Regions from separate parts of the Marinobacter shengliensis genome, predicted to be linked through region 1. Evidence: predicted binding sites of a transcription regulator. Region 1 holds the regulator's gene; each other region holds the start of a gene.

Region 1 (7,966 bases):
TGCCAAACGTCTACCGCATCACCCTGATGGGTGTGACCATTGCCGAGGCGGAGATTCACCCGGAACGTGAGCTGGCCATTGATCCGGGCCAGGTGTTTGGCAAGGTGGAAGGCATTGCAGGCAAAGATCCGGCCTTTGGCCTGGATGCCATCTGGATTGAGCCAGACAAGAAAGACCAGGCCCAGACCCTGGGCTATACCGTGGTGGATGCCAGCACGGTGGTGGCTACCCACCTTAACCAGATTCTGCAAAAGCACGCCCATGAACTTATCGGCCATGAAGAGGCCCAGAAGTGGCTGGACCAGTTGGAGAAAATGGCTCCGAAACTGGCGGAGGAGCTGGTGCCTACGACGATTTCCGTGAGCGTCCTGCTGCGGGTACTGCAGAACCTGCTCCGGGAAGAAGTGCCGGTCAGGGATATGCGCTCCATTGCCGAGGCCATTGTTAACGTGCACCCCAGAAGCCAGGACCCGAAACTGTTGACCACCCTGGCTCGCCAGGCGCTTCGCCGAATGATCGTTCAGAGCATCTGTGGCAACGATGCCGAGATTCCGGTGATCACTCTGGATCCCGATCTGGAACAGTTATTGCTTAAGTCTGTTCAGCAGAGTCAACAATCCGGCGGACAGGAAGATATTGGCCTGGTGCTTGAGCCCAACATGGTGGAAAAGCTGCAGCGGTCTCTTCAGGACAGTGTTCAGCGCCAGGAAATGCTGGGCAAGCCGGCGATTCTTCTGGTTTCCGGGCCCTTGCGGCCAGTGCTGGCAAAGTTTGCCAGTTATGGGGTAGAGCGTTTGCATGTGCTCTCGTACCAGGAAATTCCGGATAACAAACAGATCACGATAGTCGCCTCTGTTGGCCAGTAAGGCCGGCAGGGCAAGGCGAACACCCGATTCGGGCACGCCGGTGGAGGATGAAGCGTTATGAAAGTACAACGGTTTTTTGCAAAGACCATGGCCGAAGCCCTGAAACAGGTTAGTCATGAGATGGGGCCGGATGCCGTTATTTTGTCCAATCGCCGGGTGGACGGAGGCGTCGAAATTGTGACGGCCCTGGACTATGACGAAAATATGGCACGCCAGCGCCTTGGCGAGAAAGCGGCACAGGCCACCAACGGCTCGCGCCTGGCGGAGCTGCAGGCAGACCAGCATCGTCGGTTGGAAGAAGAGTTGAACCGATCGCGCAGTCGCATTCGCGAAGTGCGGGAGAAGCGGGCGGGTGTCGGCGCGGAATATGATCGTGCACTGGCTGATGATCGGCCGGGTGCCGACTGGTCAGGTGAGTTGGCTGGTGGATCGACCTCGGTGGGCAATGCAGGTGGCCGATCAGAGGCGGGCTACTCGGATGAGTTGGCGAGCATGAGAGCGGAAATCAACTCCCTGAGAGAGATGGTCAGCGGCCGTACCTCGGTACCCGAGAAGCCTGCAGTCGCGGCATCCAATGCGGTTCAGCAGAGGCTTGCAGAGCGGCTGCAGGAATTTGGCCTGGGCGCGGAGCTGGCAACCTCTCTGTCCCGTCAGCATCGCGCCGGCAGGTTGGAAGACGGTTGGAAGCAATCCCTGAAGATGCTGGCCACCGGCGTACGTACCGCTCGGGAACACTGGCTTGAGGCCGGCGGCGTCTATGCGCTGGTGGGGCCAACCGGGTCTGGGAAGACCACCACCATTGGCAAGCTGGCAGCCCAATATGTACTGGAGCACGGGCCGGATTCCCTGGCGTTGGTCACCACCGATCGCTACCGGGTGGCAGCCCATGAACAGCTGTTTGTGTTTGGCCGTATTCTCAATGTTCCGGTCCGGGTTGTGGACGAGAGTCATTCCCTGGATGACATTCTGGACGAATTGTCAGACCGGCACCTGGTTCTGATTGATACTGCCGGGCTGACCAGCTCGGATCGCGGTTATCAGGAACAGCTGGCGGAGTTGGCCCGGAGCGATCACAATATCCGTACCCATCTGGTCGTGTCTGCCACCAGCCAGCCGCGCATCATGAAATCCGTGTGGCATTGCTATAAGATGGCAAACCTTGCAGGCTGCGTCATGACCAAGATTGACGAAGCGCTGACACTGGGTGAGTCTTTGGGCTTTGTCATGGAAACCGGCCTGCCAGTGGCATGGTATACCGATGGCCAGAAGATTCCCGAAGACCTGCACCGGGCAGAGGCCATTCCTCTGGTGCGGTTGGGCGTAGAACGCCTGAAAACAATGCAGCACGGCCAGGCCGTTGCAGAAGGGGCCTGAGGCCCGGTGGTACAGCCGGTGCGCTGCCGTTTGCGCCCACACAAGAACGCAGTAAGAGACTGATAACAGTATGAGCAGACCACATCCGGTTCAGGTGATTGCGGTTACCGGCGGCAAGGGCGGTGTCGGCAAGAGTAATGTGTCCGTCAACCTCGGTATCGCGCTGGCCCAGAAAGGCCGGCGGGTGGTGTTGCTGGATGCAGACCTTGGCCTTGCCAATATCGACGTGCTGTTGGGCATTACCGCCAATCGCAATCTGCAGGATGTGCTCAGTGGCGAGTGCGACCTCAAGGACGTTCTGGTCAACGGCCCGGGTGGTATCAAGATTGTCCCCGCATCGTCCGGCACCCAGCGTATGACCCAGTTGAGCCCGATGGAACATGCAGGGCTGATCAACGCCTTCAGCGAGCTGGGTGACCAGATTGATGTGCTGATTGTTGACACAGCAGCCGGTATTTCCGAGTCGGTCGTCAGTTTCCTGCGGGCCTCCCAGGAATTGCTGCTGGTGGTGTGCGATGAGCCTACCTCCATTACCGATGCTTATGCCCTGATCAAACTGATGAATCGCGACTACGGCACCAACCGTTTCCGTATTCTGGCGAATCAGGTGCGAAATGAGCAGGAAGGCCGGCATCTGTATGAAAAACTGACCCGTGTCACCGAGCGTTTCCTTGATGTAGCACTACAATATGTAGGTATCGTGCCGTACGACGAAGCCGTCAAAAAAGCCGTTCAGCGGCAGCGGGCCGTTCTGGATGCCTATCCACGGGCTAAGGCGTCGCTGGCGATCCGTGCCCTGGCAGAGAAAGTGGACAGCTGGCCGCTGCCATCATCGCCAAGAGGGCATCTGGAGTTTTTCGTGGAGCGGCTCGTCGAAGTCTGATCTGAATCCAGTCCTATAAGAAAACCGGATACATGACATTGGCGAAAAACCTGGGAATCTACCATCAGGCTGGCGCAAAAGGCCCCTCTCAGCTGATTGAGGAGCATGCGCCGCTGGTCAAGAAAATCGCCCTTCATCTGATGGCCCGTTTGCCGGCCTCGGTTCAGCTTGAAGATCTCATGCAGGCCGGCATGATTGGCCTGCTGGAAGCTGCACAACGCTATTCCACCGGCAAGGGTGCCACCTTTGAAACCTACGCAGGCATTCGTATCCGCGGTGCCATGGTGGATGAAATCCGCAAGGGCGACTGGGTTCCCCGCTCCGTTCACCGCAATGCCCGCCGTATCGCGGCAGCCATCAAAACGGTTGAAGACCGCACCGGGCGCGAGGCCCAGGATGTCGATGTTGCCGAAGAGCTGGGCATTGACCTGTCGGAATATCATGCTTCCCTGGCAGACGCCAACAGTGGCCGACTTTTTAGCCTTGATGAGCTCAATGAATCCGGGGAGCTGCCGATAGAAGAAACAGAGGCCAGCGATAATCCCCTGGATGGCATTTCATCAAATGCATTCCAGAAAAGCCTGGCAGAGGCAATCGAAGAGCTTCCTGAGCGAGAAAAGCTGGTGTTGAGCCTCTACTACCAGGAAGAGCTCAACCTGAAGGAAATCGGCGCGGTGCTGGGCGTCAGCGAGAGCCGGGTCAGCCAGATTCATAGCCAGGCGGCCCTTCGTCTCAGGGGGCGGTTGTCCGATTGGCGGGAAGACGAGCCAGAATAAACCGGGCCGGCGCTGACCGCGCGGCGCGTAACTGTGTAGATTTTGGTAACCGGCGCTTTACAACGCGGCCAAACACCACACAATAAGCGGTTAAAGCAGCGGCCTGCTAGACTTTCAAAAGGCTTAATGAAATCCGGGTGTTACTGACTGGAGGTCCCATTGGACAAAAACATGAAAATTCTCATTGTGGATGACTTTTCCACAATGCGGCGAATCATCAAGAATCTGCTGCGCGATCTTGGCTTCACCAATACGGATGAAGCGGACGATGGCAACACTGCATTGCCCATGCTCAGGAGCGGCAAGTACGACTTCCTGGTGACCGACTGGAACATGCCTGGCATGTCGGGTTTTGATCTGCTCAAGGCGGTGCGGGCAGACGAGAACCTGAAGAACCTGCCGGTGCTGATGGTAACCGCGGAGGCCAAGCGTGACCAGATTGTGGCGGCGGCGCAGGCCGGCGTTAACGGGTACGTCGTCAAACCGTTTACCGCTGCCGTTCTCAAGGAAAAGATTGAGAAGATCTTCGAGCGAATCCAGTAACCAGAGGTCGGATGGCTGTCATGACTGACAAGAACGAGAACCATCAGGGCCTCGACCCGGAGGTAACCGAAAAGCTCCAGCAGCAAAGCTCCGAATTGGCCGAATGCATCAGTTCCGGTAACTACGCCCGTGCGATGTCGGTGATCAACGAGCTTAGTGAAGTTCGCGACCAGAGCCTCTATCGGGAAGTGGGGCGGTTGACCCGGAGCCTGCACGAGGCTATCCGGAATTTTCAGATAGACGCCCGCAGTGCCGAGCAGAAAGAAGCCTTGTCCAAGATGTCCGATGCCTCGGATCGGCTGGCCTACGTTGTCCAGATGACCAGCCAGGCGGCTAATCGCACCATGGACCTGGTCGAAGAAAGCATGCCGGTGGCGCATACCATGCGCGACGAAGCGACCGCCCTGCGAGACGAATGGCAGCGGTTGCGTCGTCGGGAAATGGAGCCGGCAGAATTCCGGGAGCTGTACGGCCGCATTGATCGCTTCTTTGCGGGCCTGGCCACAGATTCCGATACCCTGTACAGCAACCTGTCAGAAATCCTTCTGGCCCAGGACTTCCAGGATCTTACCGGGCAGGTTATCCAGAAAGTAACGGCTCTTGTGAAAGAAGTCGAAGAGAACCTGCTTGGCCTGGTGGTGATGGCCAGCCACGTGGACCAGCTCACCGGCACCGTGCACCAGATTGAAGAAAAAGAAGAATCGGCCGAAAAAGGGGTAGGGCCTCAGATCAAGGCTGAGGAGCGTGATGATGTAGTTTCGGGGCAGGACGACGTTGATGACCTGTTATCCAGTCTCGGTTTCTGAACGATTATAGAGGGTGACGCATGGCGTTTGATGCCGACGAAGAGATCCTGCAGGACTTCCTGGTTGAAGCCGGCGAGATTCTCGAAAAGCTGTCCGAGCAGCTGGTAGATCTTGAGCAGCATCCGGATGACAGCAACCTGCTCAACGCCATCTTCCGTGGTTTCCACACGGTCAAGGGCGGTGCCGGGTTCCTGCAGCTCGAAGCGCTGGTCAACTGCTGTCACTCTGCGGAAAATGTGTTCGATATCCTCCGCAACCACAAGCGCAAGGTCACCTCCGAATTGATGGACGTGGTGCTGGAAGCTCTGGACCACGTCAACGCCATGTTTGATCAGGTTCGTAACCGTGAAGAGCCGACTCCGGCTCCGGACGAATTGATCGCTGCGCTGGATGAACTTGCCAAGCCGGAAGGCGACACGGCAGCGCCGGCACCGGCAACGCCAGAACCCGAACCTGCCGCCGGTGCGGGCAATGATTCCGGAGATATTACCGACGAAGAGTTTGAGCAACTGCTGGATGCCCTGGCCGATGAAAAAGGTGCAGAGCAACAGCCGGCGGCCGCACCGGAAAACACCTCCGCCAACGACGCCGGGTCAGACGGCGACGAGATCACCGACGACGAATTTGAAGCCCTGCTGGACCAGTTGCATGGTAAAGGCCAGTTTGCTGGCCCCCCGGTTGTTGATAACGACACCCCGCCGGAGCCGGAACCAGAAGAGCCGGCAAAATCATCCACTGGTGATGATCTGATCACCGATGACGAGTTTGAAAACCTGCTGGATGAGCTGCATGGCAAAGGCAAGAGCCCTGGTGCGGCCCCCGCAGCGGAGACCAAACCTGAGCCTGCGGCCAAGCCTGAGCCAAAGAAGCCGGAACCAAAACAGCCGGAACCCGCCAGGCAGGAAGCCAAGCCGGCAGCCCCCTCCGCCCCGGCAAGAGATGCGGCGCCCGCAGCCGAGACCACCGTGCGGGTGGATACCAAGCGCCTTGACGACATCATGAATATGGTGGGTGAGCTGGTACTGGTCCGTAATCGCCTGCAGCGCCTGGGCTCCGAGAGCGAAGATGAACATATGCACAAGGCGGTCGCCAACCTCGACGTGGTGACCACCGATTTGCAGGCGGCGGTCATGCAGACCCGCATGCAACCGATCAAAAAGGTATTCGGGCGCTTCCCACGGGTGGTACGAGACCTGGCCCGAGGGCTGAAGAAAGAAATCAACCTGGTGATGCACGGGGAAGAAACCGACCTGGACAAGAACCTGGTCGAAGCGCTGTCCGACCCGCTGGTTCACCTGGTAAGAAACTCCGTTGATCATGGCATTGAAATGCCAGAGGTGCGGGAAAAGGCCGGTAAGCCCCGTGCAGGCACTGTGACCCTGTCAGCGGAACAAGAGGGGGATCATATCCTGCTTTCCATCTCTGACGACGGCGCGGGTATGAACCCTGATGTTCTGCGCCGAAAAGCGGTGGAGAAAGGGCTGTACGACCAGGACGCCGCAGATCGACTGACCGATAACGAGTGTTTTAACCTGATTTTTGCCGCTGGTTTCTCGACCAAGGAACAGATATCCGATGTTTCTGGCCGAGGCGTGGGCATGGATGTGGTGAAAACCAAGATCGGCCAACTTAACGGCCAGATCAACATCGTGTCTGAACAGGGCAAGGGCACCAGCATTATTATCAAGGTGCCGCTCACCCTGGCGATCATGCCTACGCTGATGATCATGCTGGGCGATCAGTCTTTCGCCTTGCCCCTGGTGAACGTGGTTGAAATTTTCCATCTGGATCTGTCGAAAACGAACATTGTCGATGGCCGGGAATGCATTGTGGTGCGTGACAAGGTATTCCCGCTGTTCCACATCAAGCGCTGGCTGGTACATGGCGCGGCTGGCCAGAAAGAGCCGGAAAACGCCCATGTGGTGATTGTGGCCATGGGTACAAAGCAGGTCGGGTTCGTGGTGGACCAGCTGATCGGCCAGGAAGAGGTGGTGATCAAGCCCCTGGGGCGGGCGTTACAGGGTACGCCCGGTATGGCCGGGGCCACCATCACCGGTGACGGCCGCATTGCCCTGATTATTGACGTACCCAGCCTTCTTCAACATTACGGTTAGCGGTACCGGGGCAGATAACATGCAGGATTGTTTAGGAGAAATGGATGACAGTTTCTGTCCTGGTCGTTGATGATTCAGGGTTCTTTCGCAAACGGCTGACGGAAATCCTCACGGCCTCGGGGCAAATCGAGGTTGTTGGTGCGGCAACCAATGGCCGTGAAGGGGTGGAGCTGGCTGAAAAGCTGCGCCCTGATGTGATTACCATGGACTACGAAATGCCCGTGATGGATGGTATTTCGGCGGTTCGTGAAATCATGAAAAAGCACCCGACCCCGGTGTTGATGTTCTCATCTCTGACGTATGAGGGTGCGCGGGTTACTCTGGATGCCCTGGAAGCCGGGGCAGTGGACTTCCTGCCCAAGAACTTCGAGGAAATTGCCCGGGATACCAGCCAACTTCAGAAAATCCTCATCGATCGGATTCTTGACGTGGCAGGCAGCAAGCCCAGCGGTCGTTCTGCGGCCCCGGCTGCACGCCCGGCAGCTCCGCGTCCCGGGGTTACGCGCCCGGCTGCCCCGCAGCCTCCAGAGCGGCCCGCCAGACCGGTAACCCGCGACCGCTCAGCCCCGGCCCCAGTCCAGCCAGAGCCGACCCGCGAGCCGGA
Region 2 (7,966 bases), 1.2 Mb from region 1:
CCCCATGCGGGGACAGACCCTTGGGACAGACCCCTAGGTCAGACCCTACAGCTTCCGCCCTTTCCCAGCCGCAATGCGCAGCCGCAGCGCGTTCAGCTTGATGAAGCCTTCGGCGTCTTTCTGATCATACGCACCCTGGTCTTCCTCAAAGGTGGCAATCTTTTCGTCGAACAGGGAGTCGTCAGACTTCCGGCCAACTACGTCCACGTTGCCTTTGTAGAGTTTCAGGCGAACGGTGCCGTTCACGTAGGTTTGGGTCTGGTCGATCAGTGCCTGCAGGGCTTCGCGCTCCGGGGACCACCAGTAGCCGTTGTAAATGACCTCAGCGTAGCGGGGCATCAGGCTGTCTTTCAGGTGGGCCACTTCGCGGTCCAGAGTGATGGACTCAATGGCGCGGTGAGCACGCAGCATGATAGTGCCACCCGGGGTTTCGTAGCAGCCACGGGACTTCATGCCCACGTAGCGGTTCTCTACGATGTCCAGGCGGCCAATACCGTTGGCGCCAGCCACCTTGTTCAGGGTTTCCAGCACTTCATGGGGCTTCATGTCCTGGCCATCAACGGCAACAATGTCGCCCTTTTTGTAGGTCAGCTCCACGTATGTCGGCTTATCCGGCGCGGCTTCCGGAGACACGCTCCAACGCCACATGTCTTCCTCGGCTTCCGCCCAGGGGTCTTCCAGGTTCATGCCTTCGTAGGAAATGTGCAGCAGGTTGGCGTCCATGGAGTACGGGCTCTTGCCCTTCTTCATTTCCACCGGAATGTTGCGCTCTTCGCAGTACTTCAGCAGTTTTTCACGGGAGTTCAGGTCCCACTCACGCCAAGGCGCAATTACCTTCACCCCCGGCTTCAGCGCGTAGGCACCCAGTTCGAAACGTACCTGGTCATTACCCTTGCCGGTCGCACCGTGGGAAATCGCATCCGCGCCGGTTTCGTTGGCAATGTCGATCAAACGCTTGGCAATCAGCGGGCGGGCGATGGAGGTACCCAGCAGGTACTCGCCCTCATAGATGGTATTGGCGCGGAACATCGGGAACACGTAATCGCGCACAAACTCTTCGCGCAGGTCCTCAATGTAGATTTCCTTAACGCCCAACGCTTCCGCCTTGGCGCGCGCCGGCTCAACTTCCTCGCCCTGGCCGATGTCGGCGGTGAAGGTCACCACCTCACAGTTATAGGTGTCCTGCAACCACCGAACGATCACGGAAGTATCCAGGCCACCGGAATAAGCCAGCACCACCTTTTTGATATCAGACATGCCCTTGCTCCAGACTGAACAGAATGGATGTATTGAAAAGAAGGTGCGTATTGTACGGGAGTGCGGGGGGAATGGCTATTGGGCGGAAGAAGTCTGGAAAATGCGCTGTAACTCGCCGTTGTCACGCATGTGTTGCAGCGCTTCTTTGAAAAGGCGAGCGTGTTCCGGGTTGCCGCTGTCTGGTGACATATACAGCCGGGCCTTTTGGCCTTTTACATGCTCCTGCAGACGGAACTCTTCAGCTGGAAAGCCGTAAGCATCAATCGTCATCGCGATGTTGTGATCGCTGGCAAGCACCGCAGAAATCCGCTCCAGCATCAGCATTTCAATGGCTTGCCGAATGTTATAAACCGGCACTTTCAGCACGGCCTCATCCGCTTTGAACGACTCGCCGAGATAGGTACCCCGCACATAGCCAACCCGCTTGCCGGCCAGGCCTTCCAGAGTCAGGGGGAAATCGGTGTCACGCAACGCCATCAGCATCAGATTAAGCTGAAGTACGGTATCGACGGGAAAAGCGTTGTCGTCCAGGTCTGGACTTTGAAACAGAAAAGTAAACTCTGCGCGCCCCGTGAGCAGGTCAAGGATGACCCGCCGCAGAGGAAGCAACTGCGCACTCACGGGCACACCCGAGAGTTCTGATAACCGGTCCATCAGCGTAATCAGACTGCCTTGCAGTTCACCCTGATCATCCTGAAAGCCCCAGGGCCAGACATCCGGAATCGCAAACATCGCCGGCGAACTGGCTGGAAGGCTCTCGCTTGAGCCGACAACTTTATCACTAGCGCTGGCCTGGGCAGCTACAAACAGAAAGGCCACCAACAGCCCGCGAAAAAACGCCATATGTTCGACCAACGCTAACTCAAACCGCCTGCTGCTGGCTCACCACCTCATCACGAATGCCATCCCAGCCGTCTTTCACGGAACGCAGCAGGGTCAGCACTTCATCCAGCTTGGCAACGTCATTCTTGGCACTGGCTTCCAGCAAGGTGCGCTCCATGTAGTCGTATAGAGCCTCCAGCCGGGTGGCCAGCTCACCGCCCTTTTCGAAATCCAGGAACGCCCGCAGGCCACCGATAATCTCAATGGCTTTATTGAGCAACTGAGCCTTGGCTGCGTAATCCTTGGCCTGAATTTTGGACTTGGCCATGTTAATCCGCTCAATCGCGCCGTTATACAGCAGCTGAATCAGCTTGTGCGGGTCTGCATCGGTGATGCTGGTCTGAGTATTAACGCGCTGATAAGCCTGTAAACCGTTCATAAATAACCTCGTGTCACCGTTGTCCGGTATGCCATGGTTGGCTGACCAACCATCAGTATAGCTGAATTAATCGTTCTGCCGGTTCGGCGCCAGGGCCGCCAGCTGCTGAGTCACGTAATCCCGGGTATTGTTGAGCTGGGAGATCAGGGAATCCGCCGCGCTGAACTGGGCCACCAGACGGGCCTGATAGCTCTCAACCCGCAAATCCAGCTTGATTCTGTCTTCCTGGATGCGCTCCAAATCCCGGTTCAGGGCATCAGTCCGGGAGCTCAAGGCACCGTCTGCACCCAGAATGCTGGTAATCGTATCTACCGCACGTTCACTCACGCCTTCAATAAACTTCACCGAGCCGCGATTACCAACGTCACCACCGGTGATACGCACCTGAAGACCAGCGGCATCGCCACCGGCACTGTTTGCCAGGAACAGCACCTGGCCGTCGCCCTGGGCAGTCTGGCCGTTAATGGTACCTTGGACATCCTGGCCGGCGTTGCCGGTGGCGGTGTTCAGCCCCGTGACGTTGCTCAGCCCGGTCAGGCTCACATTGGAATCACTACCAAAGCGATTGGAGGTGAAGGTCAGCCCCTCTGCGGCATCATATGCCACCTGAACCGACCGCCCAGCTGCACTCAACGCAGTATTCTCACGAAGGGCAGTCTGAATGGCAGCGGCAAAATCCTCACCGGAATAATCACCTGCAGCAATCGAGACCGTTGTGGTGGTTTCACCATCCACCCGGAACGTGAAGCTGTTATCTGCTTGAACCTGAATCGCGTCTGCGGTGTTTGGGACAGAGTAATTAAGGCTGCCCCGAGTCGCCATCTGGGTAACATTAATACTGTAATCACCCGGGCGAGTATTAGAGCCGCTACGAACAAACTCCACCTGGGAATCGCTAGTTCTGCCCTGCTCGGCAAACAGAGCGGTTACATCATCCGGGTTTTCCCGAAGCTGCTGCTGAAACTTCTGACTATCAAACTGCAGCTCACCAGTACGAAAATCGGTGCTGATACCCACATCTGCCAGGCTCCGCACACTGGCGTTTTCCAGCCCGGGAATAATATCTGTTAAAACCCGCTTCAACTGGTTCTGAATGTTCCGAACCGTGGAATCCCCGGTCAGAATACTGCCCCGGCCGGTTTCGCTATCGAACGAAGACAGCTCACGAATAGTACCCTGCAGCTCGTTAAACTTATCCACGAACGCCTGAACACGCTCGGCAACCGCCGCCGTGTCCTGCTCCACTTTAATAGTGGACTTACCCTCACCGGTAATGTTGAAGGTCAGCCCGTCCACCACATTTTCAATGGTGTTGGTGGCCCGGCGAATTTCTACGCCGTTGATTTCCATCACCGCATCGCTCGCCGCAATGGTTTGGCGCATGCCATCCACGTTATCGGGATCTGCTGTGTCAAAAGCGAACCGGCTCAAACCCGGAGCGGCACCATCTTCAGTAACGGAAATATTCACGGCATTGGCTTCACCGGTCTCATCCGCAGACAACACCAGTTGGAAACCGTTGCCGGTATCAATTACACCGGCAGACACGCCCGCATTGGCCTCGTTGATGGCATTCGCCAGGCCTTGCAGGGTGTCGTTGGAAGAATCGATGGTGATGTTGGTGGTCTTGTCACCCACTTGAAGCGTCATGGTGCCACGGCCAACGCTGGTGGCATCCCGGTCGGCGAACACATCCCGGCTGGCCAGGGCCTGGGACTGCGCCAGACTTTTCACATCGAGGCTGTAAGAGCCGCGGCTGGCCTTGCTGGCATCCACCGACACATCAATATTGCTACCCGAGGACGTGGCCGAGAACGACTTCATCGCATCCGCAGAACCGAGCTGTCGCATAGGCAGGCGCAGCTCTGTGACGGCACTGCGCAACTTGCCATAGGCGGAAATGAGCGCCTCTGTGCGTTCCGTTTTCTGATCCAGCCGAACTTCCGTGGGCCTGCGCTCCGCAGCCACCAACTGGTCGACAAGATCCGACGTCAAAACGCCGGAGCCGATACCTAACGATGAAATACTGGCCATAACCGTGCCTCCTCAGGGGGGCGAATCTCTGTACTGATCAGTTTATCGGCAGCAGGCGGCAAAACTTTGCCTTTTTTCGGAAAATTCCTATGCCGATTTGTAACAGTGCGTAAACGCAGAACACCGCCGGCTCTTCTCAGAGGCGGCGGTGCTGAAATACCGTCGTTTTCATCCGCGCAAAAGCGGCAAGCTTTTACACCTTGATGTTAAACAACGTCAGCGGTTCGTCCTGCTGCAATTTTTCTGCCAACCTCATTGCCACTTCGTCCGGGATCTGGCGGATCACTTCCTGGGTTTGCTGATCAACCACCCTTACGATGGTCTGGCCCATGTCGTTATCCACTTCAAACTGGAGATCCCGCTGCACGGTTTGAACAAAGTCATTCAACTGGCTAACCGCCTCGTTCAGTTCCTTGCGCTGCTCTTCATTACGGGCCTGCAGCTTTTCAGCCTGCGAAGCCTGTTGAGCAACCTGGGGAGCCTGCACCTGGCGGGTACCGGCAGCCGAAGCAGCAAGGTCAGGGGCGTTCCGGCCCTCGGCCTGAGATGACGACATTGCCTTCGCCGGAGCCTGGGCGCCAGAGCGCACCAGTTTCAGGTCCGGGCTGTTCAGGTTAACGTCATTCATAGCTTTACCTCGCTATCCTTCAACGGCGGAAGGCCGGAACCCGAGGGCTCCGGCCGTTACCGCTATGCCCCTTACTGCAGGAGGGACAGAACCTGCTGCGGACGGGCGTTCGCCTGAGCCAGGACGGAGATACCGGCCTGCTGCAGTACCTGGGATTTAGCCAGGTTGGCAGTTTCTGCCGCGAAGTCAGCGTCCAGGATACGGCTGTTGGAGGCGCTGAGGTTTTCCGAGGTTGTTGCGAGGTTCGCAATAGTGCTTTCAAAACGGTTCTGAATTGCACCCAACGCGCCTCTGAGCCCGTTGACTGTAGTGATTGCAGAATCGATCCGCTTGATGGCATCGTTAGCGTTAGCGACAGTATCAACCTTAACACTCGACAGCGTGCTGGTGTCCTTTGCGATAACGGTGTTATTGTTGGCGAAACCAAGAGCTACACCATCTCCAGCAATAGTAATTTTCTCAGAAGCACTTAAGGTTAGCTTTCCGCCGTTGGTAGCAGTCGCCCCGGCAGTCGTCCCAAGTGTAGTGCCAGCAGCTGCAGTCAAACCACCACCAGCTCCGCCGGCAACAATCTGGTTAATAGTGATATCACGCCCATCCGCAGCTGTCAGAGTCAGATCCGACCCCGAAAGTGAGGCGACAACACCTGTTTCGCTAGATTCAGCATTAATGGCGTCCTTAATCTGCGCTACAGTAAGCACCCCATTATTTTCCTGATCCTGATCCAGGACAGTAACACCATTAATCTCAAGCGTGTAGTTCGCACCCGCTCCTGTGCCAGTTGTGTCTGCAATGGTGAATTCAGCTGTAGTTTCTGCCTCAACCGTCAAGCCAGCAATTCCAGCGCTTTTAATCGCCTCAGCTTTAGCAAATGCACTACTGGAGCTTTGACCAGCCTCAGTTCCAGCCACTGAAGCCCCAATATTAACTGCTGCGCCAGTACCTACAGCGATGGTACCTGTACCTGAGGTGGAGTTGCCGTCAACACGATTAGCGCTTTCCTGCTCAGCAATTTGCCCAATCTGACCAGCCCGAACCCCTTGACTCAGGTTGATCGAGATTGTCTCACCTGCGTTGGCACCGACCTGGAAAGCATCTGTTCCAAAATTACCATCCAAAACCTTCAGACCGTTGAAGGACGTCTGGCTGGCGATTCGATCAATCTCCGCAATCCGCTGCTGGACTTCAGCGTTCAGTGCCGACCGATCAGATGCGCTGTTCGTGGCGTTTGCCGATTGAACCGCGAGCTCACGAATCCGCTGCAGGTTGTTGGTGATCTCATCCAGACCACCCTCTGCCGTCTGGGCTAGAGAAATGCCATCATTAGCATTACGGGTCGCGACATTCAGACCAGAAATTTGAGATTGGAAGCGAGTGGAAATCGCCAGACCGGCAGCGTCGTCCTTGGCGGAGTTGATACGCAGGCCGGAAGACAGGCGCTGAAGAGCCTGATCATTCTGACCCTGAGACTTGCTCAGTTGGTTCTGGGCGTTCAGTGAAGCGACGTTAGTGTTAATACCGAGAGCCATATTGCTTCTCCTTCGACAGATGTCGTTATTTCATGGAAAAGGTCTGGCGCCCGGTTCTCAGTTGGGAGCGCCGCCCTGTTATTCCACTTAACGGCACCCCACCCGGTTGCTTTAGAAAAAATTTCAACGATTTTGTAAAGGAATGTAAAACGTCGAAGTTGAGCCCCGCGACTCTCTTTGAGAGAACCCCATGGCACGGCACTGCGTTAGGCTATCTTGACGGATACGAAACTCGTGTTAGCTTGTCATTACAACTATTGATTCAAATAAAGGAAAATTTATGGATATTGGAACTTTGAAAAAGACTTATTGCCACCTTCTGCAACTCCTTAATGAAGTTGTGAAAAACGAACAACTAGCATCCAAAGAATGCATAGTTACAGGTAACTCCAATTTACCCACGCCTTGGGCGCCAGTCTTCGATAACCTACTTAGCGCACTTGCGGAGGCAGAGATACAGCTAAAGGAAGCTGGGGTGGAGCTATCGTCTATTAACAGCAGTAACTATTACTAAGACGGCAAGCCTCAGGCTGCATAAAGCTCCCTCTGGCCCGTCAACACGGATTGCCGAAAATACGGATTTGTTAAAGAGGCCTTGATGATCAAGTCAACGGGCCGATTGAGAAACGCCTCCAGCCCAAGTTTCAAATCAAAGAAAGCAGCGGCTGTTTGTCGAGCTGACGAGTCGGCATCAAAAGACACAAGAAAATCCAGGTCACTTTCCTCCCGGAAACGATCCGTTGTGGCCGAACCAAAAACCGCAAGGTGGCTGACATGATGACGCCTACAGAGTTCTGCAAGGTCGCCGACGTGTTCTTTGAATATATCTGGAATGGGGTCTCTGCCATGATGCTCTACCCGGTCACGAGAATGCTTAGACTCTATCATAGCCCGATAACAGAGCCCCATATACCTTTGGGGTCAGACCCCAGGACATTTGGTGGAGTGAAATGTACCAACGCAACTCCACAAAACCGGCAATCCTTTTCCCATCCCCCACGCCAACTTTCCGGCGCCAGGCATTACCCTGCTCAAAACCTGATCTAAAAACCATCAATTAAAACAGGCATGTAAAGCCACTTTCTTAAAACTGGCACACCCTTCGCTTGGTATCCGGCAAAACGGCAATTTAACGAATTTCCGCCGGCAAGGGTTCCCCTCTCAGTGGGCACTAGGCTACCGGCACCTCTGAGCAGGAGAATAGATATGCCTCAGGTCATTAACACCAACATTGCGTCGCTGAATGCTCAGCGCAAT
Region 3 (7,966 bases), 1.3 Mb from region 1:
GGAGTTGGTTGGGGTTATCTGGAGGAAATCTCGGAGTTTGTGCGGGAAGGCGATCGCTGGTTTTACGTGGCCGGCGAAACGAGCGAGGGTGCCCTCAAACCCGGCCGCAACGAACCTTGCCCGTGCGGCAGCGGGAGAAAGTATAAAGCCTGTTGCCTGAAAGGCTGATAACAGGAAATCCTGTCATATTGAGGAGGTCAGACGTTAGTGCCGGGTTAGGATAATTCATGGGGTTCCCGTCACCCTTGGTGTGCTAGATTATCTCGTCCAGTGATGAGGAACCTATGCACTCAAAGACCCCGGTTAACCCGGAAACCACCAAAGGCGTTCTCTATGGGCTGGCTGCCTACACCCTATGGGGCAGTTTTCCCCTGTACTTCGCGTTGTTTCAGGGGATTCCCGCCTGGGAAGTCCTGATTCACAGGGTAATCTGGTCCTGCCTGTTTCTCGCCATCGTGATTTCCCTTCTCACACGCTGGCCGGCGGTAATCGCAGCGTTGAAGCAGCCAAAGAGGCTGGGTTTCGTACTCGGTTGTGCGGTGTTCATTGCCCTTAACTGGGGCGTCTACATTTATGCCGTGGAAACCCGGCACGTGCTGCAGGCCAGCCTGGGGTACTTCCTTACCCCGCTGGTGAATGTGGCCATGGGGCTGCTGATTCTGGGGGAGCGGATTTCACGCTTGCAAGTGGTTGCAGTGACCCTTGCGGCAGTGGCGATTCTGTACCAGTTTGTTCTGCTGGGTGAGCTGCCCTGGATTACCCTGGTGCTGGCGTTCAGCTTTGGCACCTACGGGTTGATGCGAAAGAAGGTCGAGCTGGATGGGCTGTCTGGCCTGTTTGTGGAAACTCTGCTGTTGCTGCCGCTGGGGCTGGTGACGCTGGCCTGGTTGTCATCGGAGGGTTTGTCTCACTTTGGTGGCACCAGCTACAGTACCTTGCTGTTGCTTTCCAGCGGTGCGGTTACTGCCATTCCCCTGCTGGCCTTCGCCGGTGCCGCCCGGCGGCTGAAGCTCTCGACGGTGGGGTTTCTGATGTACATCAACCCCACTATCCAGTTCCTGATTGCGCTTTTTGTGTTCTACGAGCCCCTGAGCACCGCGAAACTGGTGAGCTTTAGCATGATCTGGGTGGCGCTGGGGATTTATTCCTGGTCGGCCTGGGATCAAAGGGGGAGATCATGAAACAGCGCATCATCGGCTATCACCAAGACGACGAAAACCATTGGGTGGCGCAGCTGGCCTGCGGGCATAACCAGCATGTGCGCCACGATCCGCCGTGGGTGAACCGCCCATGGGTTGTTACCACGGAAGGGCGGCAGGCCATGCTGGGAGTTGAGCTGGACTGCAAAAAGTGTGACGAGGGTGCTCCGGCCGATGAGCAGCCAGGCCTTCAGGCCATCGTCTCCAGATAGGCTTCCAGTTCGTTAGCCAGCCAGCCTACCACGGCGCCGCCCTGAGCCTGCTCTGACTCGAGGGCGCTGAACACCTTCCACCAGCGCGCGCTGCGGTGGTGGATGGTTTTCAGTTGTTCTTTCCGCAGTGCCTCGGCAATTAACGGTAACGGCAGGTCCGCCCAGCCGGCACCGTCCATCACTGCATCCCGGATCAACTCGTACTGGGTAAACGCCAGGTAGTTGGCGGTTTCCGGTGAGTCTGCCACCAGCACTGAATCCTGCATGTAGGCGATGGTGATTTCGGTGTGGCTGATCAGATCGTCCTGGGTTACCCGTTTGAGCTGGCTAAGTGGATGCTCGGGCGCAGCGACGGTCAGCATGCGCACGTCAGCCAGCTCGCGGAACCATTGGTAGCCCTCATTCATCAGTTCCGGCATCAGGCCGTAGGCGACATCCACCGACTGGTTACGGACCAGCGAGGGCAGTTCTCGCGGAGGGGCAAGATAGATCGACAGGCTGGTTTGCGGAAACCGCTGTTTCAGGCGGCGCAGGATGTCTCGCCACACGTCCTCGGGAATGGCATCGTCCCGGGCGATGCGCAACACCGATTCGGCGCCGCTCAGGTGGTGCTGGCAGCGGGCCTGTATCTGGCCGGCGACCTGATCAAAGCGCCGACAGTCGGTGAGAATGGACTGGCCGATGGAGGTCAGATGCAGCTGGTTACCGCTGCGTTCAAACAATTCAACCCCCAGCTCATCCTCCAGCGAGGCCAACACAGTGCTGACCGTCGTCCGGCTGCGGTTCAGCTCGCGGGCGGCCGCGGCCACGCTGCCGTTCCGGACTACGGACAGAAAGGTTTTAATCTGGGAAGTTTTCATGCTTATCTCGTTGCGCCGGATTTTCCGTCGCTCAGCGACTCACGCCTTCGTGATGATGCCGATAATATGGCCGGCAATTCTCAGGAGGTCAAAATGTTTACTTCTCTGGCGCGGGAAAATATGGCGCTGACATTATCTGCGGCCGGTGCGGGCTTGTTTGCTGTCGTCGGTATCGGCTGGGGGCTTTGGGTTGATTCCCTGGTCATTCTTTTCGATGGCGCCTATTCACTGATCAGTCTGGCGCTGTCCCTGCTTTCTCTCTATGCCGCTCGCCTGGTGCGTCGGCCGGCAACAGAAGATTATCCGTTTGGTTTGGGTGCGGTGGAGCCGCTGGTGATTGCGGTGAAAGGCCTGGTTATTGCCCTGGTGTGTGTGCTTTCGCTGGCCTCGGCGGTGGTTTCGCTGCTGCAGGGTGGCCGTGCGGTGGCCGCCGACATGGCCATGGTGTTTGGTGCGGTGAACGTGGTGGGTTGCCTGGCCGTGTGGGTGTATCTGCGCTGGTCCAGCTTCCAGAACGACTCTGGCCTGGTCAGGGCCGAGCAGAGGCAGTGGCTGATGGACAGCGCCCTGAGTGCTGCTGTGATGATCGGTTTTGCCGCCGCCTGGATGCTGGAGAAAAGTCAGTGGTCAGAGCTGGCAGTATACGCAGACCCGGTGATGATGCTGGTGATCTCGGTGTATTTCATGACCGTGCCGGTGAAGATGATTCTGGAGTCAGTGCGTGAGTTGCTGCTGGCGGCACCCTCGGAAGAGGCCATGGACGATATCCAGGAAACCCTGGAAGACCTTGGCTTGAATCCGGGCCAGGTGAGAGTGGCGAAGCTGGGCCCCAACCTGCTCCTGGAAGCTCGTATGGTCAGAATCTGAATCTGATGTTCTGGCATCAGCCAGCTTTCAGCCCGCCGATGGACAGAATCAGTCTGCGGGTGTCGTCCTTTTTGATGATCAGGTGGTCCAGCAGTGCCTGAAGTGCGCCGTTTGGATCCTCCGGGTAGTTTGAAGCAAACCGTTTGACCAGCTCAATCTGGACATGCAGATCCTGGAACCGGCCATAGAGATCCTGGCGCTGTCGCAGGGTCTTAAGGGCGGATTTCCAGCTGTCGATGTCCAGTTCCATCAGGTAGCGGATGCGCTTCAGGAGTTTGCGCAGATTGTGGATGTCCTCATCTGGCGAGTCGTGCAGCAGTTCTGCGGTTTTCCGGTTGAACATTCGTAGCCGGTGCTCAACGCTTTTTTGAATGTCCCTGGTACTGAGTTTGTCGATCAGTTTGCGGAATTGCCGTGACTGCAGCTCGTCTTCCCAGCTGTGCAGGCTCTGCCGGTAACGTTTGCTTGCAAGCCGTTTCGCCAGTTTTTTCTGTTCCTTGTCCACCCGCGCGCAGACCCATTGCTCCAGTGCCTTCAGGAGTTCTGGCTGGTCACTGCATAGCTGCGGCAGATCCTGGCTGAATACGTGCAGGTCCCGCAGGTTGCTCGTGGCCTGGGCGTGTCGTTTCAGGTGGGAAATGTGGCTCTTCAGTGATTTGTTTCCGGTTACCTCGGCCAGGGATTCGGCCACGGCGCGGCTGCGACGAAGGGCAATGCGATACTGGTGGAGAAACTCATCGTCCAGGCCGAGCATCACCCCCCGATGTAACTGGGCAAGACTCTCGGCCTGCCCCAAAAGCACTGACGGAGTGTCTTTGACCGTCGCTTTGCCGGCGTTCTTGTGCCGTTTCTGATTCTTGCGATTGAACGCCTCGAAACTGAAATCCACAGGGGTCAGGAAGGTTTCAAGCCGCCCCTCCCGTTTGCCGAGCTTGCGCCAGTGTTTGATTGGCAACCGTATGTGAATAAAGCTGGCCGTTGGGAGTTCAAAGGGAGCGTGCGGCACCAGGGTTGCTGCCAGCTCCAAAAGAGCCGGGTTGTGCCCGACAATGGCCAGGGTTTGCGCCTGATCGTCACAGTTCTGCAGCCACTGTAATAGACGCCGGTAATCAAAGGTATAGAGTTCCGGGTTAGTGTAAATCTGTGCTTCACCAATCGAGGGAGGCAGGATGCCTTTCAGCGTTTGTTGGGCGCGCAGGGCAGGGCTTGCGTGAATCTCTCCTGCCATGGCCCCGTAACGCAGCAGTGCCCGCCCCAGCGGTGCCAGCTGTTGCTCGCCTCTTGGGTTAAGCGGGCGGTCCTTGTCGCTGAGGTTGTCGTTATCCCAGCTGGATTTGGCATGGCGGATGAGAAAAAGGTGTTTCACGGTGAGCTCTCCCCGGCACGGCTGACATGAAACTTTAGTCTGACACAAGCTCAAGTCGTTTACATGACGGCCGATACCCGAACTACCCGAAAGGCTTGATACAAATGGCCTGGCAACAAAGTCGACATGTTTGTACTTAAGTATTGGTATACAGGCGTTAACAAACTGGAACAGCCTTGTACGTGGCACTGTGGATAATCCCGAGGCCTGAGCAGACAATCCGGAGCAGAACCATGACATTGTTGAGCAACCTGACCATCCGAGCCCGCCTGTTGATTGGCGTACTGGTGCCCGTACTGATTACGGCGGGTACCATTGCCTGGATCACCGCCAGCCAGATTCAGGCAAACGGAGAAGCCGAGTTAGAACGCCTGGAGGAAGAGCTTCTGGATGCCCGTAAGGAAGGCCTGAAGAATCTCGTGGAAACGGCCCGGGCAGTGGTCATGGATGCCAAGAACAACTCCGGGTTATCTGACAGAGAAGCCCGCGAGGAAGCCCGCAAACGGCTACGCTCCATCACATTCGGGCAGGATAACTACGTTTTTGCCTACGCCCGTAATCTGGATAATCTCGCCTACGCTCCGGACCCTTCCCGCGAGGGCCCGACGACCAACCCCACGACACAGAAACTGGTTCGGGATCTGTTCTCCGCGGCGGGAACCGACGGCTTCTATGAGTACGACTGGCCAAACCCCGCCTCGGGCGAGGTAGAGCCGAAAGTGTCTTATTCAAGCATCATCCCGGGCTGGGACTGGATGATGGGTGCCGGTATCTACGTCACCGATATTGAGCGGGTATTGGTTGAGGCACGAAAGGAAATCGATTCGGCCATGGCGGCGGCCATGGGCTTTATCCTGTTGGTGACCTTCATTGTGGTTGCTGTGTCCCTGATCATCGGCCTGGTGATTGGCCGCACCGTGACAGCGCCACTGAACAAAGTCAGTAACATCATGCAGGAAATTGCCGATGGCGATGGCGATCTGCGCCAGCGTTTGCCGGAGGATGGCAAAGACGAGTTGGCGGAACTTGGCCGCCGGTTCAATCATTTTGTGGTCAAGATTCAGGATACTATTCGTGAAGTGGGCTCCACCACCGATCAGGTCGCCTCGGCCGCCGAAGAGCTGAGCCGTGTGGCCAACGAAACCCGGCAGTCGGTTCAGGAACAGGGCTCGGAAACAGACCAGATTGCGTCGGCGATCAACGAGATGGCAGCCACCATCCAGCAGATTTCCGGCAATGCCAATGAAGTGGAAAGCGCCGCTTCAGACGCCGACCGCATGGCCCGTGAGGGTGGTGAAACCATCACCAGCGCGCAAGGAGCCGTCAACCAGCTGTCAGAAGAAATGGAGAGCACGGCGGCCAGCATCAACGCCCTGGCGGAGAAGTCCAATGATATCCAGCAGGTTCTGGATGTGATCCATGCAGTCACCGAGCAGACCAACCTGCTGGCGCTGAACGCGGCCATCGAAGCGGCACGGGCGGGTGAGCACGGTCGTGGCTTCTCGGTGGTGGCGGACGAGGTTCGGCAGCTGGCCAAACGCTCTGCGGAATCCGCCGATCAGATTCGGGAAATGATTGATGGCTTTGTGGCCGAATCCAAGGCGTCTGTTGAACGGATGAATCATTCCCGCAAGAGTTCCGAAGCCACTGTCGAGCGCATCAATCACGCCACTGGTGCGCTGAACACCATTGTGACGTCGGTGACCCAGATCCATGATCAGGTAACCCAGATTGCCACGGCCGCGGAGCAGCAGAGCCAGGTGGCGGAAGAAATCAACCAGAACGTGGTGCGTATTGTGGATGCGGCCCAGCGCAGTGACACCGGTGTTACCCAGACCAATGAAGCCAGTCACGAGCTGGCGCGGCTGGGTGAAAACCTGCGCGAGCTGGTGAGCCAGTTCAAGGTCTGATACCGGCGAGGCCGGCCTGCCGCATTGGCGTGGCTGGCCTCCACGGTTATCATGGCTTTCCGTTATTTGTTCGTTTTACCCTCAAAGCAATAACAATGGAAGCCAACACCATGTCTATGCACAGAATCTTCGTGGCGGCCCTTACGATGGTTGCCCTGCTGACCAGCCCGTTTGCGGTGGCCGAGAAAACCTACACCATCCGCCTGGCTGAAACCTGGGGCCCGAACTCCAAAATCCTCGGTGAGACTCCCCGCAATATGGCCGCGATGGCGGAGCGGATGTCCAACGGCCGCCTGAAGTTCCGAATCGATTCCTCGAACAAGCACAAGGCGCCCTTCGGTATTTTTGACCTGGTGCGCAACGGCCAGTATGACATGGGCCACACTGCCTCGTACTACTACAAGGGCACCATCCCCAACGCCATGTACTTCACCACCATACCGTTTGGCATGATCACGCCGGAAATGTATGCCTGGTTCTACCACGATGATGGCATGGCGCTGATGCAGAAGGTTTATGAGCCCTATGGCCTGCTGTCGTTTCCGGGCGGTAATACCAGCAACCAGATGGGTGGTTGGTTTCGCAAGGAAATCAACTCCCTGGACGACCTCAAAGGCCTGAAGATGCGCACCCCGGGCTTTGCCGGAGAAGTGATGGCCGAGCTGGGTGTAGCGGTTACCAACCTGCCGCCAGGCGAGCTATACACCGCCCTGGAGCGGGGCACCATTGATGCTGTGGAATGGGTTGGCCCGGCGCTGGACTTCCAGATGGGCTTTCACCAGATCGCCAAGTACTACTATTCCGGTTGGCAGGAGCCCAATGCCGAGGTGCAGTTCCTGATCAACAAGAAAACCTGGGATTCGCTGCCGGCCGATCTTCAGGAAATTCTGCGGGTATCCATGCGCACCGCAGCCTATGACATGTACATCCAGAGCACCCACGAGAGCGGTGTCGCCTGGAGCCGCATGACCGAGGACTATCCGGACGTCACCCACAAAGTGTTCCCGCCGGAAGTGATCAACGCCCTGCGTGACACCACCAATCGCCTGCTGGATGAGTTCGCGGAGAAAGACGAGCTGGCCCGTGAAATCATCACCTCCCAGCGCGACTACCTCGGACAGGTACGGCCCTGGACCAACATTTCTGACAAAGCCTATCTGGATAGCGTTGCAGATCAGTGAGCAGCATGTTGGCAAACCTGCCGAAGTGAGCTGAGATCAAGGGGCGTCGGGATTGCGGATTATCCCGACGCCCCTTTCTGTTTGCCCCTGTTTCTGGAAAAATAAGCCGCTCATTCTGTGGGCAGGGCCGATGAAACAGACACTGCTATCTCTGAGCAACCTCTCCAAGCAATTTGACGGCAAAACGGTACTGGATTCGCTGGATCTGGAGATCCTTGATGGCGAGTTCATTACCCTGTTGGGGCCGTCCGGTTGTGGCAAAACCACCCTGTTGCGGTTGATGGCCGGTTTTGAGCATCCGGATGACGGTACCATTCTGCTGGGTGGCCAGGACCTGACCCACACCCCGCCGGAGAAACGCCCGCTCAACA

Evidence for each region. The regulator FliA, encoded in region 1, starts transcription of late flagellar genes. The targets are predictions, from matches to a motif close to CTAAAGTTTNNNNNNNNNNNGCCGNTAA.
Region 2: the regulator FliA is predicted to act here: its motif matches at 4,595-4,622, upstream of fliD (flagellar filament capping protein FliD).
Region 3: the regulator FliA is predicted to act here: its motif matches at 4,554-4,581, upstream of QUE75_RS01460 (methyl-accepting chemotaxis protein).

Annotation. Positions count from the first base shown of each region.
Region 1 is NZ_AP028062.1:1,602,501-1,610,466, forward strand. Features, by position in the region: gene flhA (flagellar biosynthesis protein FlhA) at 1-866, shown strand, start outside; gene flhF (flagellar biosynthesis protein FlhF) at 924-2,240, shown strand; gene QUE75_RS07315 (MinD/ParA family protein) at 2,311-3,123, shown strand; gene QUE75_RS07320 (RNA polymerase sigma factor FliA) at 3,156-3,899, shown strand; gene cheY (chemotaxis response regulator CheY) at 4,059-4,442, shown strand; gene QUE75_RS07330 (protein phosphatase CheZ) at 4,463-5,248, shown strand; gene QUE75_RS07335 (chemotaxis protein CheA) at 5,269-7,362, shown strand; gene QUE75_RS07340 (protein-glutamate methylesterase/protein-glutamine glutaminase) at 7,407-7,966, shown strand, end outside.
Region 2 is NZ_AP028062.1:2,791,399-2,799,364, forward strand. Features, by position in the region: gene QUE75_RS12795 (argininosuccinate synthase) at 46-1,257, opposite strand; gene QUE75_RS12800 (substrate-binding periplasmic protein) at 1,333-2,100, opposite strand; gene fliS (flagellar export chaperone FliS) at 2,120-2,518, opposite strand; gene fliD (flagellar filament capping protein FliD) at 2,585-4,552, opposite strand; gene QUE75_RS12815 (flagellar protein FlaG) at 4,746-5,180, opposite strand; gene QUE75_RS12820 (flagellin N-terminal helical domain-containing protein) at 5,252-6,709, opposite strand; gene QUE75_RS12825 (nucleotidyltransferase family protein) at 7,235-7,597, opposite strand; gene QUE75_RS12830 (flagellin) at 7,916-7,966, shown strand, end outside.
Region 3 is NZ_AP028062.1:328,192-336,157, forward strand. Features, by position in the region: gene QUE75_RS01430 (YchJ family protein) at 1-168, shown strand, start outside; gene rarD (EamA family transporter RarD) at 285-1,181, shown strand; gene QUE75_RS01440 (DUF3565 domain-containing protein) at 1,178-1,411, shown strand; gene QUE75_RS01445 (LysR family transcriptional regulator) at 1,390-2,271, opposite strand; gene QUE75_RS01450 (cation diffusion facilitator family transporter) at 2,365-3,138, shown strand; gene QUE75_RS01455 (CHAD domain-containing protein) at 3,155-4,504, opposite strand; gene QUE75_RS01460 (methyl-accepting chemotaxis protein) at 4,738-6,414, shown strand; gene QUE75_RS01465 (TRAP transporter substrate-binding protein) at 6,531-7,595, shown strand; gene potA (spermidine/putrescine ABC transporter ATP-binding protein PotA) at 7,726-7,966, shown strand, end outside.